2 regions of the Rahnella sp. PD4 genome follow, and region 2 is predicted to be linked to the other one. Evidence: predicted binding sites of a transcription regulator. Region 2 holds the regulator's gene; the other holds the start of a gene.

Region 1 (6,911 bases), on a different contig from region 2:
ACCGAGATTGCCAACTTTGTCGATCAGTTTGCCTTCAACCCAGCTATGAATATCTTCGGCATCACTGGCTAAAATAGCGCGGGGATTGGCACGGACTTCTTCCAGCAACACAGTCAATGCGTCTTCCAGCTGAAGCTGTTCGTCAGCGGTTAATACATTCACAGTCACCAGCGCTTTGGACCAGGCTACCGAGCCCACAATATCCTGCTCCGCCAGCCGGTAATCGAAACGCAGTGAGTCATTCAGTTCTTTAAACCGCTGATCTGCTGCCTGAGTAAAACGTCCGCCCCAAAGTGCCATTTTGCTGCTCCTGAAATTTTTTATGCAAAAGGGCGCAATATGGCTGCGCCCTGACAAAAGTGTGTACCGAATGCGCGTCAGATTTAAACCTGCCGGGAGGTGAATTACCCCAGAATGCGTGTTCCGATCGCAACGCCATTAAACAGTGCGGGTAATTGCTCAGCGTGACGCCAGCTGGCGATATCCACAGGACGTCCGAGAGAACGTGCAGCGTCCAGCGCAGCGTTAACTTTGACGATCATGCCATCGGTGATAATACCCTGCCCGATAAGCTGTTCGGCTTTCTCTGCACTCATTTCCGGAATACGCTGGCCTTTGCCATCAAGAATTCCGCTGACATCAGACAGCAGGATCAGATCCGCGCCCAGCGTGGCCGCCAGTGCAGTTGCTGCCTGATCGGCGTTAACATTCATCAGCTCACCGGTTGCGGTGATGCCAATAGAACTGACAATCGGCAGGTAGCCTGCGCCATGCAATGTGTTAATCAGCGCCGGATCACCCGCTTCGGCTTTACCGACGAAGCCCAGTGATGCATCCAGTTGCGTAACGCTGACGGTGCCGCCGTCAGCCAGAGACAGGCCAACCGCGTTGATGTGATTTTTGACCGCCCACGCCAACAGAGTTTTGTTCGCGCTGCCGGCGAGTGCACCCGTGATAATGTCAATCTGATCAGCCGGTGTCACGCGCAGACCGGCTTTTTTCACGACAGGCAGATTCAGCTTTTTCATCAGCTCGTCAACCAGGCAGCCACCACCATGAACAATAACCAGCGGGCGGTGATATTCCTGGCGATAAGCCACTATTGCCATGAACAGCCGCTCAAGTGCTTCTTCATTGTCCAGCAACACACCACCTAACTTGATGACTAACGGATTCATAGCTGTTCGCGCCCCGACCGGTTGAGAATGTTAATTAATAACAATACGTTTAATTTAATCTAACACCCCTGCGCGTCTGAATAAACGCTCAGGGGCGGTTGTTTTCTGTTTACAGTCAATCTGACGGCTGGTTAAAGCAATGATTGTGTTTCCGGGAAGCCGAAACGGATATTCATGCACTGAACTGCCTGAGCAGACGCGCCTTTGAGCACGTTATCTTCCGTCGCTACCACAATCAGATGTTCACCTTTCACCGCAAAACCGATATCGCAGAATGGCAGACCGACCACATCTTTCAGCGCCGGGACGCCTTTGGTGTACAAACGCACCAGCGGTTTATCGTGATACGCATTATGGAAGGCTTCCGCCACGTCCTGCTCCGTCACACCCGCGTTCAGACGGCAGGTGATAGTCGCCAGAATACCGCGCGGAAAATTGCCCAAATGCGGCGTGAAAATCACCGGCACGCCAAGATGTTCGGCAATTTCTGGCTGATGACGGTGGCTGAAGAGTTTGTAAGGCTGAAGACTGACTTCGCAGAAACTGTTGCCGAGTGTCGCTTTACGGCCAGCGCCGCTGACACCGCTGGTGGCATTGATGACCGGCCACTGGCTGTCATTAAGCAAACCATTGTCGATAAGGGGTTTGAGCGCCAGCTGTGACGCGGTCGGGTAACAGCCCGGAACAGCAATCAGCTGTGCGTCTTTTAATTTGTCAGCCTGCCATTCGGCCAGACCGTATACAGCCTGATCGAGCAGTTCGAGATGCTGATGCTCAAAGCCGTAGAATTCAGTGTAAAACTCAGGTTTGCTAACGCGGAAAGCACCGGACAGGTCAAACACCACGCAGCCCGCCGCCAGAAACTGTGGTGCTAAATCGTGGCTGACTTCATGCGCTGTCGCCAGAAAAACAACATCGACACCTTTCGCTGCTTCAGCCACATCAGTCAGAGGCAAAACAGGCAAATCGACGATGCCTTTTAATTGAGGATGCAAATCAGAAAGTAATTTTCCTGCATCTGCACTTTGCGCTGAAACCGTTAAACCGGTTATGTTCATCTGTGGATGGCGATTCAGGTAAGCAGCGAGTTCAGCTCCGGCATAACCTGTGGCACCAACAATCAGCGTATTCAACATAGGGCTTGTTCACCTTCTCAATTTTGGGGTAGGGCCGGATGAATTTTTTTCCGGTTTCCTTACGCGCTGGCTTATTGTATTTTTATTCACAATAATTGCATGAATATGAATACTACCCTAACTAAAGGCTGTCAACAGTGAAGATGAAATTACCTCCTTTTATTGAGCTCTACCGGGCGTTAATCGCCACCCCTTCCATCAGCGCGACAGATGCTGCACTGGACCAGAGCAATGAAACGTTAATCAATTTACTGGCAGGCTGGTTCGGTGATTTAGGCTTCAAAGTCGAAGTGCAACCCGTTCCAGGAACACGGCATAAATTCAATATGTTAGCCAGTACTGGCGAAGGCGCGGGTGGTTTACTGCTGGCAGGCCATACCGATACCGTTCCGTTCGATGATGGCCGCTGGACACGTGATCCTTTCACCCTGACCGAGCATGAAAATAAGCTCTATGGTTTAGGGACTGCCGACATGAAAGGTTTCTTCGCCTTTATCCTCGATTCACTGCGCGATGTTGATCTGACTAAACTGACTAAACCGCTGTATATTTTGGCGACTGCGGATGAAGAAACCACGATGGCCGGTGCCAGTTATTTTTCCAAAAACGCAAAGATCCGCCCTGACTGCGCCATCATCGGTGAACCTACTTCGCTCAAGCCGGTTCGTGCACACAAGGGACATCTGTCAAATGCTATTCGTATCACCGGTCAGTCCGGCCACTCCAGTGATCCGTCCCGCGGCGTGAACGCTATTGAACTGATGCACGAATCGATTACCCATTTAATGACGCTGCGCAATACGCTGAAAAGCCGTTACAACCACAGTGGTTTCGTGATCCCGTACCCGACCATGAACTTTGGTTATATCAACGGCGGCGATGCGCCAAACCGCATTTGCGCGTGCTGCGAAATGCATATGGATATCCGCCCGCTGCCGGGTCTGACGCTGACTGAGATTGACGGTCTGCTGAACGAAGCGCTGGCCCCGGTCAGTGAACGCTGGCCGGGACGTATTGAGATTGAAGAACTGCATCCGCCCATCCCGGGTTATGAATGTCCGCCGGATCACCCGCTGATACAGGTAGTCGAAAAACTGCTGGGTGTGGAAACAGAAATTGTTAACTACTGCACCGAGGCACCGTTTATTCAGGAACTGTGTCCGACACTGGTACTCGGACCGGGTTCTATCGATCAGGCGCATCAGCCAGATGAATATATTGATATGGCGTTCATTAAACCGACTCGCGAGCTGATTTCTCAGGTCGTTCATCATTTCTGCTATCACTGATACTGAATGACGCACTGATGAAGAAACAAACAGCGCGCTTACGGGCGCCCTTTGATACTGTACAACGTTGCTATTGAACAAAAGCAGGATTAGCCAAACTGATATCGTCGCGGTTGTAATTAAATTTCAGCGACATGGCCAAAAAGACCATTTTTCACGTGAGTGATGAGGGGTTTTTGGGTTAAAACAAGTGCTGCATTTAAAAGTATGGCCAGGTTGGCAGGGTGAACGGGGCAAGAATGCCTGACGGGTGAAAGTTATTTACAGAATATAAAAATTAAACGAGAGAACGGGTCAGAGGTAATATGAACGAACAATATTCCGCAATGCGAAGTAATGTCAGTACCTTAGGTAAATTGCTAGGCGACACGATCAAAGATACGTTGGGAGAGCATATCCTGGATCGTGTTGAGAAAATCCGTAAGCTGTCGAAATCCTCCCGTGCCGGAAACGACGCGGATCGACAAGAATTACTGTCAACGTTGCAAAATCTCTCCAATGATGAGCTGCTGCCTGTTGCCCGTGCTTTTAGCCAGTTTCTGAATTTAGCCAACGTGGCTGAACAATATCACAGCATTTCGCCACATGGCGAAGCGGCCAGTAATCCTGAAGCCCTGGCACAATTGTTCGATCGCCTGAAATCCAAAAATCTCTCAGAACAACAGCTGCGTGATGCTGTCGACCAGCTTTCTATTGAACTGGTACTGACCGCGCACCCGACAGAAATTGCCCGCCGCACACTGATCCACAAACTGGTCGAAGTGAATAACTGCCTCAAGCAGCTCGACCATAACGATCTGGCCGATTACGAACGCAAACAAATCATGCGTCGTTTGCGTCAGTTGATCGCGCAGTCATGGCACACCGATGAAATCCGCAAAAACCGGCCTTCTCCTGTGGATGAAGCTAAATGGGGCTTTGCGGTCGTTGAAAACAGCCTGTGGGAAGGCGTACCTGCTTTCCTGCGTGAACTGAACGAACAACTGGAAACGTCACTGGATTATAAAATGCCCGTGGAAGCCGTGCCGGTTCGCTTCACTTCATGGATGGGCGGCGACCGCGACGGTAACCCGAACGTGACGGCCGATATTACCCGCCACGTACTGTTGCTGAGCCGCTGGAAAGCGACTGACCTGTTCCTGCGTGATATCGCGGTGCTGGTATCAGAATTGTCGATGACCGAATGTACGCCGGAACTGCGTGAGCTGGCGGGAGGGGCGGATATCATCGAACCTTACCGTGAAATCATGAAACAGCTGCGTGCTCAGCTGACCAATACGCAGGTTTATCTGGAAGCTCGTCTGAAAGGCGAACGCGTTGCGCGCCCTCATGATTTATTGGTGAAAAATGACCAGCTGTGGGCACCGCTATACGCCTGTTACCAGTCGCTGCAAGCCTGCAATATGGGCATTATTGCCAACGGCCAGTTGCTGGATACCCTGCGCCGCGTGCGCTGCTTCGGCGTGCCTCTGGTGCGTATCGACGTGCGTCAGGAAAGTACCCGCCACACCGATGCTATCGCTGAAATCACCCGCTATCTCGGTCTGGGCGATTATGAAAGCTGGTCAGAATCCGATAAACAGGCTTTCCTGATCCGTGAACTGAATTCAAAACGTCCGCTGGTGCCACGTCACTGGGAACCGAGTGCCGACACCAAAGAAGTGCTCGATACCTGTCAGGTGATTGCCGAGGCACCGGAAGGCTCGATTGCAGCGTATGTCATTTCGATGGCGCGTACACCGTCTGACGTGCTGGCCGTACACCTGCTGCTCAAAGAAGCCGGTTGTCCGTTCCCGATGCCTGTCGCGCCGCTGTTCGAAACGCTCGACGACCTGAACAATGCCGACGATGTCATGAAACAGTTGCTGAGCATTGACTGGTATCGCGGTTTCATTCAGGGCAAACAAATGGTGATGATTGGCTATTCCGACTCCGCAAAAGACGCGGGCGTGATGGCCGCATCATGGGCACAATACCGTGCTCAGGATGCTCTGATCAAAACCTGCGAGAAAGCCGGGATTGCCCTGACACTGTTCCACGGACGCGGCGGTTCTATCGGCCGTGGCGGTGCACCGGCACAGGCAGCGTTGTTATCTCAGCCTCCGGGCAGCCTGAAAGGCGGCCTGCGCGTGACCGAACAGGGCGAAATGATCCGCTTCAAATTCGGATTGCCGGAAGTCACTATCAGCAGCCTGGCGCTGTACACGTCTGCGATTCTGGAAGCCAACCTGTTGCCACCGCCTGAGCCGAAGCAAGCCTGGGTAGATATTATGGAACAGCTGTCTGACGTGTCCTGCAAAATGTACCGGGGTTATATCCGCGAGAATAAAGACTTCGTGCCTTACTTCCGTGCAGCAACTCCGGAACAGGAACTGGCGAAACTGCCGCTGGGTTCACGACCGGCGAAACGTAAAGCCAGTGGTGGCGTCGAAAGCCTTCGCGCCATCCCGTGGATTTTCGCCTGGACGCAAAACCGTCTGATGCTACCAGCCTGGCTGGGCGCCGGTGCCGGTTTACAGGCCGTGGTCGATGGCGGGAAACGTGACGAGCTGGAAACCATGTGCCGCGACTGGCCGTTCTTCTCCACCCGCATCGGCATGCTGGAAATGGTATTTGCGAAAGCGGACCTGTGGCTGGCGGAATACTACGATCATCGTCTGGTAGAGAAAGAGCTGTGGCCGCTCGGTCAGCAACTGCGCGATCAGCTGGCAAGCGACATTAAAGTGATCCTGGCGATTTCTAACGACGATCACCTGATGGAAGATTTACCGTGGATTGCGGAATCTATCGCCCTGCGTAACGTCTACACTGACCCGCTGAACGTATTGCAGGCTGAATTGCTGCACCGTTCCCGCGAGCTGGAAAAAGACGGTAAGCAGGATGCGAATGTAGAGCAGGCGTTGATGGTGACGATTGCCGGCGTGGCAGCGGGTATGCGTAATACCGGCTAGTGTCTGCTGAAGCTATCTAAAGAAAAACCCGCGAATTCGCGGGTTTTTTGTATTCAGCGTAGGGCAAAATATTAGGCGCGAACCGGCACGTCAATTTCCGGACGCACACCCAGTGTGTGGCAAATTGCGTAACTCATTTCTGCACGGTTCAGGGTATAGAAATGGAAGTCCTTTACACCTTCACGGCTGAGGATTTTCACCATGTCCATCGCGATGTTGGCGCCAACCATTTTGCGGGTTTCGGCGTCGTTATCCAGCCCTTCGAACAGGCTGTTCATCCAGTGCGGTACACGCACATTGGTCATCGTCGCAAAGCGGGTCAGCTGTTTGAAGTTGGACACCGGCAGAATACCCGGC
Region 2 (6,911 bases):
CAGAAATCTTATTGATAGATTTCTGCTGTCGCGTGATAAGCGCCGTTGTTATAAGCCTCGATCACACGGAAAGATTTCGCGCCTTTGCTTTCAGCTTTATCAGACAACTGCTGGCGGATATCCATTGGCACGCCGTTGACGCCACTGACGCTAATCGTGCCCATAGGTCGCAGATTTTCTGCTTGCTGGTTTGTGACAAGCTGCGCGGCAGAGGTAGCAAAAGAAACAGCAGACAACAGGCTAAGTGCGGCAATAGTGGTAATAATTTTCATGATATTTTCCTGAATATACAGACGTTGGTGCTTTTCATCAGAGAGCAACGTCAATTGAGGTTTGGATTTATCAGGGCTGTAATATCGGGTTCAGGAGCACGTAAAGCGTGCGGGAACGTAGATGGTGCAGTGACAAATCCTTCTTAGTGCGCATTGCGCGGGCCTGAGTCATTCAGGCCCCTTCGCTTCTTTTACCTGAACTTATTGGTAAATTTCTGCGGTCGCATGGTAGTTACCTTCCTCACGAACTTCGATAACCCGGAATGCTTTAGCACCTTTGGTATCGGCTTTATCTGACAGCGCCTGACGGATATCTGATGGGGCGCCGGCTACGCCACTGACGCTGATCATGCCTGTTGGCTGCATTGTTGAAGCTTGTTCTTGCGTAACAGGTTGTGCTGCAAAAACACCAAATGACAATGCAGAGAGAATGCTTAATGTTGCGATAGTAGTTTTAACTTTCATGATTTTGACCTCGTCGATTTTATTATGTTTCTAACAACTGGTGCTTCACACCACGGGAATGAGTATACATCTAGTCACGGCATAAATTAATAGCGGGCTAATAGTAATTTGGGTTGTTATATGTCAACTATTTGTATTTTTAATAACAAAAAAGCATAAAAAAAGAGTAAAAAATGGTCTTTTTAGGTTAATTTTTCGTAAAATCAATAAGTTGAATGAATTTGACTATTTGTGCTTATTTTTGCTGTGAATCACATACTGGAAAACTTTATGTGACGGGATGGCGTGGTTTGTGACGGAATTTAACCGAAATGGGGGTGTGCGGGCGGCTGTTTTGATAAACGCAAAGGCAGTAATCAATGAAGGAAAGTGTATTGAATGAGGTCAGAGGGAGTGATCTTCTGACCTCAGGCACAGAATGAGGGCGTCAAAAGGAGCAAAATGTTGCAGCCCTATAGCTCTTGCTCAAACAAACTAAGAATCGCATCGTGTAATTGTTTGACGCTAAATCCGCGGGCCGGTGTCGTGAAGATCGTATCATCGCCGGCAATGGTTCCGAGGATCCCTTCGGATTTCCCCAGGGAGTCAAGTAAACGCGCGATCAGTTGTGCGGCTCCCGGGCTGGTTCGGATCACCACAACGGCATCGTTATAGTCGATATCCAGCACCAGATTTTTCAGAGGGCTGGTCGTTGTCGGCACGCCAATCTCAGCAGGCAGGCAGTACACCATTTCCATCTTCGCATTACGGGTTCTGACGGCACCAAATTTTGTCAGCATCCTTGAGACTTTTGACTGATTGATATTTTCGAAACCATCATCCTGAAGAGCGACAACAATCTCGCCCTGAGAACTGAATTTCTCTTCCTTCAACAGCGCTTTGAAGGCTTTGATCAAATCTTCCTGTTTAGCAGGATTACGCATTTTGCACCCTGGTCTCTGAATCATAGTGGGGCTGATTATGCAGATAATTGAATTTTTATGCAACAGAGGTTAACTGCAAAAATCATTAATTAAGCTTGCGACAAGGAATGTAAGTGACGAATTTCCCACGATGATTTCATGAATATGCCAAAATTTTGCATTACGGCTGAGCTGTATTGCACAAGAGTTTACTCTCATGATCTCGATTCAGCTCTCACATTGGACCGAATTTAACCATTTATTAACCTGGCCTATTTTGTGGTGCTACTTTTAATGATGAAGCTTTCCGATAAAAAGTGATTAAAAGCGGAAAAGGTCGACCAGGAGGTGTTTTTTTACTTTCTAAACGACCCACCTCAGATTCTCTGCAGGTAAGCGATTGTTTTTAACGGCGTAAGTGATTAAGGTCACACCCAATTAATTCCACGACACTTATAAGTTAATGATAAAAAAGGAGTATAGGATGAAAGTTGCAGTTCTAGGTGCTGCGGGTGGTATCGGTCAGGCCCTCGCGCTTCTGCTCAAGACCCAGCTACCTTCCGGTTCCGAACTCTCATTATATGATATCGCACCGGTCACTCCGGGTGTCGCCGTCGATCTCAGCCATATCCCTACCGCGGTTAAAATTAAAGGTTTCTGTGGTGAAGATGCTAAACCCGCTCTGGAAGGGGCCGACATCGTCCTGATTTCTGCGGGGGTGGCACGTAAACCGGGTATGGATCGTTCAGATCTGTTTAATGTGAATGCCGGGATTGTGCGCAATCTGATCCAACAAGTTGCCAGTACCTGCCCGAAAGCCTGCATCGGCATCATTACTAACCCGGTAAATACCACAGTCGCGATTGCTGCGGAAGTATTGAAAAATGCTGGTGTCTACGACAAAAACAAACTGTTTGGCGTAACGACCCTGGATACCATCCGCTCCAATACTTTCGTGGCTGAACTGAAGGGTAAGCCACCGGAAGATATTGAAGTGCCGGTTATCGGCGGCCACTCTGGTGTGACGATTCTGCCTTTATTGTCCCAGATCCCTGATATCTCTTTCACTGAAAGCGAGATTGCTTCACTGACTCAACGTATTCAGAATGCGGGGACTGAAGTGGTGGAAGCTAAAGCCGGTGGCGGATCTGCGACGCTTTCGATGGGGCAGGCGGCTGCACGCTTCGGACTTTCACTGGTACGGGCGATGCAGGGTGAAAATAATGTGGTGGAATGTGCTTATGTGGAAGGTAAAGGCGATCATGCCCGATTTTTCGCACAACCCGTTCTGTTAGGCAAAAATGGTATTGCAGAACTTATCGATGTCGGTCAGCTCAGTGCGTTTGAACAACAATCGCTGGATTCTATGCTGGATATTCTTCGCAAAGATATTGAGCTCGGTGAACAGTTTATTAATAAGTGATCATTGAACAAAGCCGCCGGGTTAACTGGCGGCTTTTGCTTTTCTTAACGCGGTGTTTCATGGGTCGGACGGCAACGGCGTTCGATGATTTGTGAGGTTTTGGGATCAAAATACCGGCTAGGCCAGATCAGCGAGGGATGGACACCCAAAGCACCAGCGATAAGCAATTCTCCTTTTGGCCACGGCCGTGATAATGCATTAGAAAGTGTCGAAGAGCTCAGGCCTGCTGATCGTGATACTGCTGCGAGTGTGGTGCCCTTCTTTCTCAGTGCTGCAATAATATCTGCCTGATGCCAGTCTTCATTCCTTGTCGTCATGATATTTTCCTTCTGAAAATGACTTTCAATAAATATTTTATTAAACATAGATTTCAATACTGAGTGCACTCATTATATCAACCATATCAATGTTTCCTAAAATCCATTATTTTACTTATTTAGAAAATACATTCTTATTTTGATTTAGACAAACAAGTAAATTCCTTTTGCTTTTTGTGATTTGTATCGGTTTATAATATTTACATTGAATAACATTAAAATGAAAACGTAACTGATGTGTTCTTTTTTTGATCTAATTCATTTTTTACGTTGATGAAAGATAAAAATTCAGAGGGTTTTATTATATTTCAGGAGGGTTTTTTTTATCTCTAGTTTAATGTATCCATTTGTTCTATATGATTTTTTTAAATAATCTATTTTTGATTTTAAATTTTTTCTAAGATTTTATTTAACCTGCTTTCCGAAAAAAAATTTTAACCATCCTGACAGATGTTTGATAAACATAATTCATGGAAGCATTTAAATACATCTATAGACTCACTCCTGAAAATTGAATATCTTCTTTCTGTCAAATAGGTGTTTTTCTAAATGACTTGTGTTAGTACCATCCTTTATATAAACGCTCATTACCAGAAAATATTGGTATTACTCTCATGGATGTATAACAACAATCTTTCTTACTGACTTAATAAGAAACAAGGAATGTTATGAAAAAAGAGTGGTTTGCAGCAAAGGAACTGACCGGAAAAGAAGGACTGCCGACGTCAACCCAAGGTGTCCATGGGATGGCTCGCAGATTGTGCTGGATTAAACGCCGCAGGCTGGGTGTTCAGGGACGTGCAGTGGAATATCACATCGACAGTTTGCCCGGTAATGCCGCCGCCAGCTTATCAATGAATGAGAGTTCTGCTGAATATGTTTATACATCACATCAGGACCCACTGGCGATCTGGATTGAGAGTTATAAGCAACTGAGAGAACCTGAACGTGAAACGATCATTTCATTCATTGTGAGGGAAGGGATATCTGAGTTGCTCAACAGATTACGTGAGCCTGAAAAAAACTAGCACAATAGTGCCTGTCGTACCTGCCAGAATCAGCAGGCGCGACAGGCAAATGTCAGAAATCGCGTTTTACCGACATATGCGCAAGGCCTTCAAGCGCCGAGCGGTATTCGGACTCAGGCAGTACCTGAAGCGCCCGGATTGCTTTGTCAGCTTCTTCTTCGGCACGCTGGCGGGTATAAGCCAGAGAGCCCCACTGATGCATGGCTGCCAGCACAGGCTCCAGTAAATGACGCCCGTTACCTTCTTCAATAGCTTTGCGGATCATAGCAGATTGCTCAGCATCGCCGTGCCGCATTGCATGCAGAAGGGGCAGGGTGGGTTTGCCTTCATCAAGGTCATCGCCGGTGTTTTTACCCAGCGTTTCGCCATCAGCATCATAATCGAGCAAATCATCAATTAGCTGGAACGCCGTGCCCAGATAACGACCATAATCTTGCAAGGCGGTAATCTGCTCGCTGCTTCCACCCGCCAGCATGGCAGAGGCTTGCGATGCGGCTTCAAAAAGACGCGCCGTTTTGCTGTAAATCACCTGCATATAACTGGCTTCTGTGATGTCGGGATCGTTGCAATTAATCAATTGCTGCACTTCACCCTCTGCAATCACGTTAACCGCTTTTGCCATCAGAGCCAGAACAGGAAGCGATTCCAGATCAGTCATCATTTGAAAGGCGCGGGTGTAGATAAAATCGCCGACCAGTACGCTGGCGGCATTGCCAAATGCAGCGTTCGCCGTTGCTTTTCCCCGACGCATATCTGATTCGTCGACCACATCATCATGCAGCAGTGTGGCGGTATGAATAAACTCAATCAGGGCGGCAACCGTGATGTGTTTATCGCCCTTGTAGGATAGTGCTTTGGCTGCCAGTACTGCTATCATCGGGCGGATACGTTTGCCGCCGCCACTGATGATGTAATATCCCAGTTGATTGATGAGAGAAACCTCTGAATTCAACTGTTCAAGGATGGATGCGTTGACGGCAGCCATGTCGTCCTGGGTAAGATCAATAATCTGTTCTAGGTTCATTGTGTTTTTTCAGCTGTTGTTCTCTTCACCGCAATGAGGTCTGGCTCACATTGGCACATGGCGCTAACTGTAAAGGGGATTGTACTTGAAAAACAGTGTAGATAAATGCTATCGGAAGAACTGCGCTTTTTTTCTTCTTTTGTCGTGATTGTGCTCTTGTCTTATGCTGATTTTTTGCGTAGAATTCGCGCCCTATTGTGAATATTTATAGCGCCCTCTGGACTATACAAAGTTGAGTGCGCGGAAAGCGGAGTTTTATATGTACGCGGTTTTCCAAAGTGGTGGTAAACAACACCGTGTCAGCGAAGGACAGACTATTCGTCTGGAGAAGCTGGACGTTGCAACTGGCGAAGCTATCGAATTCGATCAGGTTCTGATGATTGCAAACGGTGAAGAAATCAACATCGGCCTGCCTTTAGTTGCTGGCGGTGTAATCAAAGCTGAAGTCGTTGCTCACGGTCGTGGCGAAAAGGTCAAAATCGTTAAGTTTCGTCGTCGTAAACACTATCGTAAGCAGCAGGGCCACCGTCAGTGGTTCACTGACGTTAAAATCACCGGCATCAGCGCTTAAGATTAGGAGAGCGGAACAATGGCACACAAAAAGGCTGGCGGCTCCACACGTAACGGTCGCGATTCAGAAGCTAAACGTCTGGGCGTAAAACGCTTTGGCGGCGAAGCAGTACTGGCAGGCAGCATCATCGTTCGTCAGCGCGGCACCAAATTCCACGCGGGTATCAACGTGGGTTGCGGCAAGGACCACACTCTGTTTGCTTTGGCTGACGGTAAAGTCAAGTTCGAAGTTAAAGGCCCGAAAAACCGTAAGTACATCAGCATCGAAGCTGAATAAGTTTTTCGCGTCTTAGTAAATAGATGTAAGCCCCGCAATTCGTTGCGGGGCTTTTTACATTCTGGTTAGCCCATTCTGGCGGGATATGGATACGAAATCGCAGGCACCTGTCGGGATTCTGTTGGCGCTGATTACTGCCATGAGTTGGGGTTCTTTGCCTATAGCCCTGAAGCAGGTGTTAGTGGTAATGGATCCCTTTACCGTGGTCTGGTATCGGTTTTCGATAGCTGCGATCGTATTGGGTTGCATTCTGGCGGTAAGACGCCGATTGCCCTCTAAAGCGATTTTCAGCCGCCCGCGCTGGTTGATCTTAGTGCTGGTCGCCACCTGCGGATTGCTGGGAAACTTTGTGCTTTTTAGTTCCTCTTTGCAGTTTCTCAGTCCAACGGCGTCGCAGGTTATCGGCCAGCTTTCTCCGGTCGGTATGATGGTGGCCAGCGTTATCATCCTCAAAGAAAGGATGCGCGTGACGCAGGTCATTGGCGCTCTTATGCTAATTTTCGGGCTGATATTGTTTTTCAATACCAGCCTGATTGAAATTTTTACCCGTCTGACAGATTACACTCTGGGTGTGATTTTTGGCGTCGGGGCAGCGATGGTCTGGGTGATATACGGTGTGGCGCAAAAGGTATT

The links. Region 2 encodes ArgR, which controls arginine synthesis, uptake and breakdown. Its sites were predicted from a motif close to ANTGAATAAAAATACANT; they were not measured.
Region 1: argC (N-acetyl-gamma-glutamyl-phosphate reductase) is a predicted target of ArgR. The motif match lies at 2,388-2,405, and genes of this name have one in related genera.

What each region holds. Positions count from the first base shown of each region.
Region 1 is NZ_JBLZQF010000013.1:97,983-104,893, reverse strand. It holds gene argH (argininosuccinate lyase) at 1-300, opposite strand, end outside; gene argB (acetylglutamate kinase) at 405-1,178, opposite strand; gene argC (N-acetyl-gamma-glutamyl-phosphate reductase) at 1,310-2,314, opposite strand; gene argE (acetylornithine deacetylase) at 2,452-3,603, shown strand; gene ppc (phosphoenolpyruvate carboxylase) at 3,909-6,554, shown strand; gene metF (methylenetetrahydrofolate reductase) at 6,626-6,911, opposite strand, start outside.
Region 2 is NZ_JBLZQF010000006.1:230,101-237,011, reverse strand. It holds gene yhcN (peroxide/acid stress response protein YhcN) at 9-272, opposite strand; gene yhcN (peroxide/acid stress response protein YhcN) at 474-737, opposite strand; gene argR (transcriptional regulator ArgR) at 1,190-1,660, opposite strand; gene mdh (malate dehydrogenase) at 2,124-3,062, shown strand; gene ACOZIO_RS16730 (helix-turn-helix domain-containing protein) at 3,107-3,379, opposite strand; gene ACOZIO_RS16725 (DNA-binding protein) at 4,048-4,407, shown strand; gene ispB (octaprenyl diphosphate synthase) at 4,460-5,431, opposite strand; gene rplU (50S ribosomal protein L21) at 5,691-6,002, shown strand; gene rpmA (50S ribosomal protein L27) at 6,021-6,278, shown strand; gene ACOZIO_RS16705 (DMT family transporter) at 6,364-6,911, shown strand, end outside.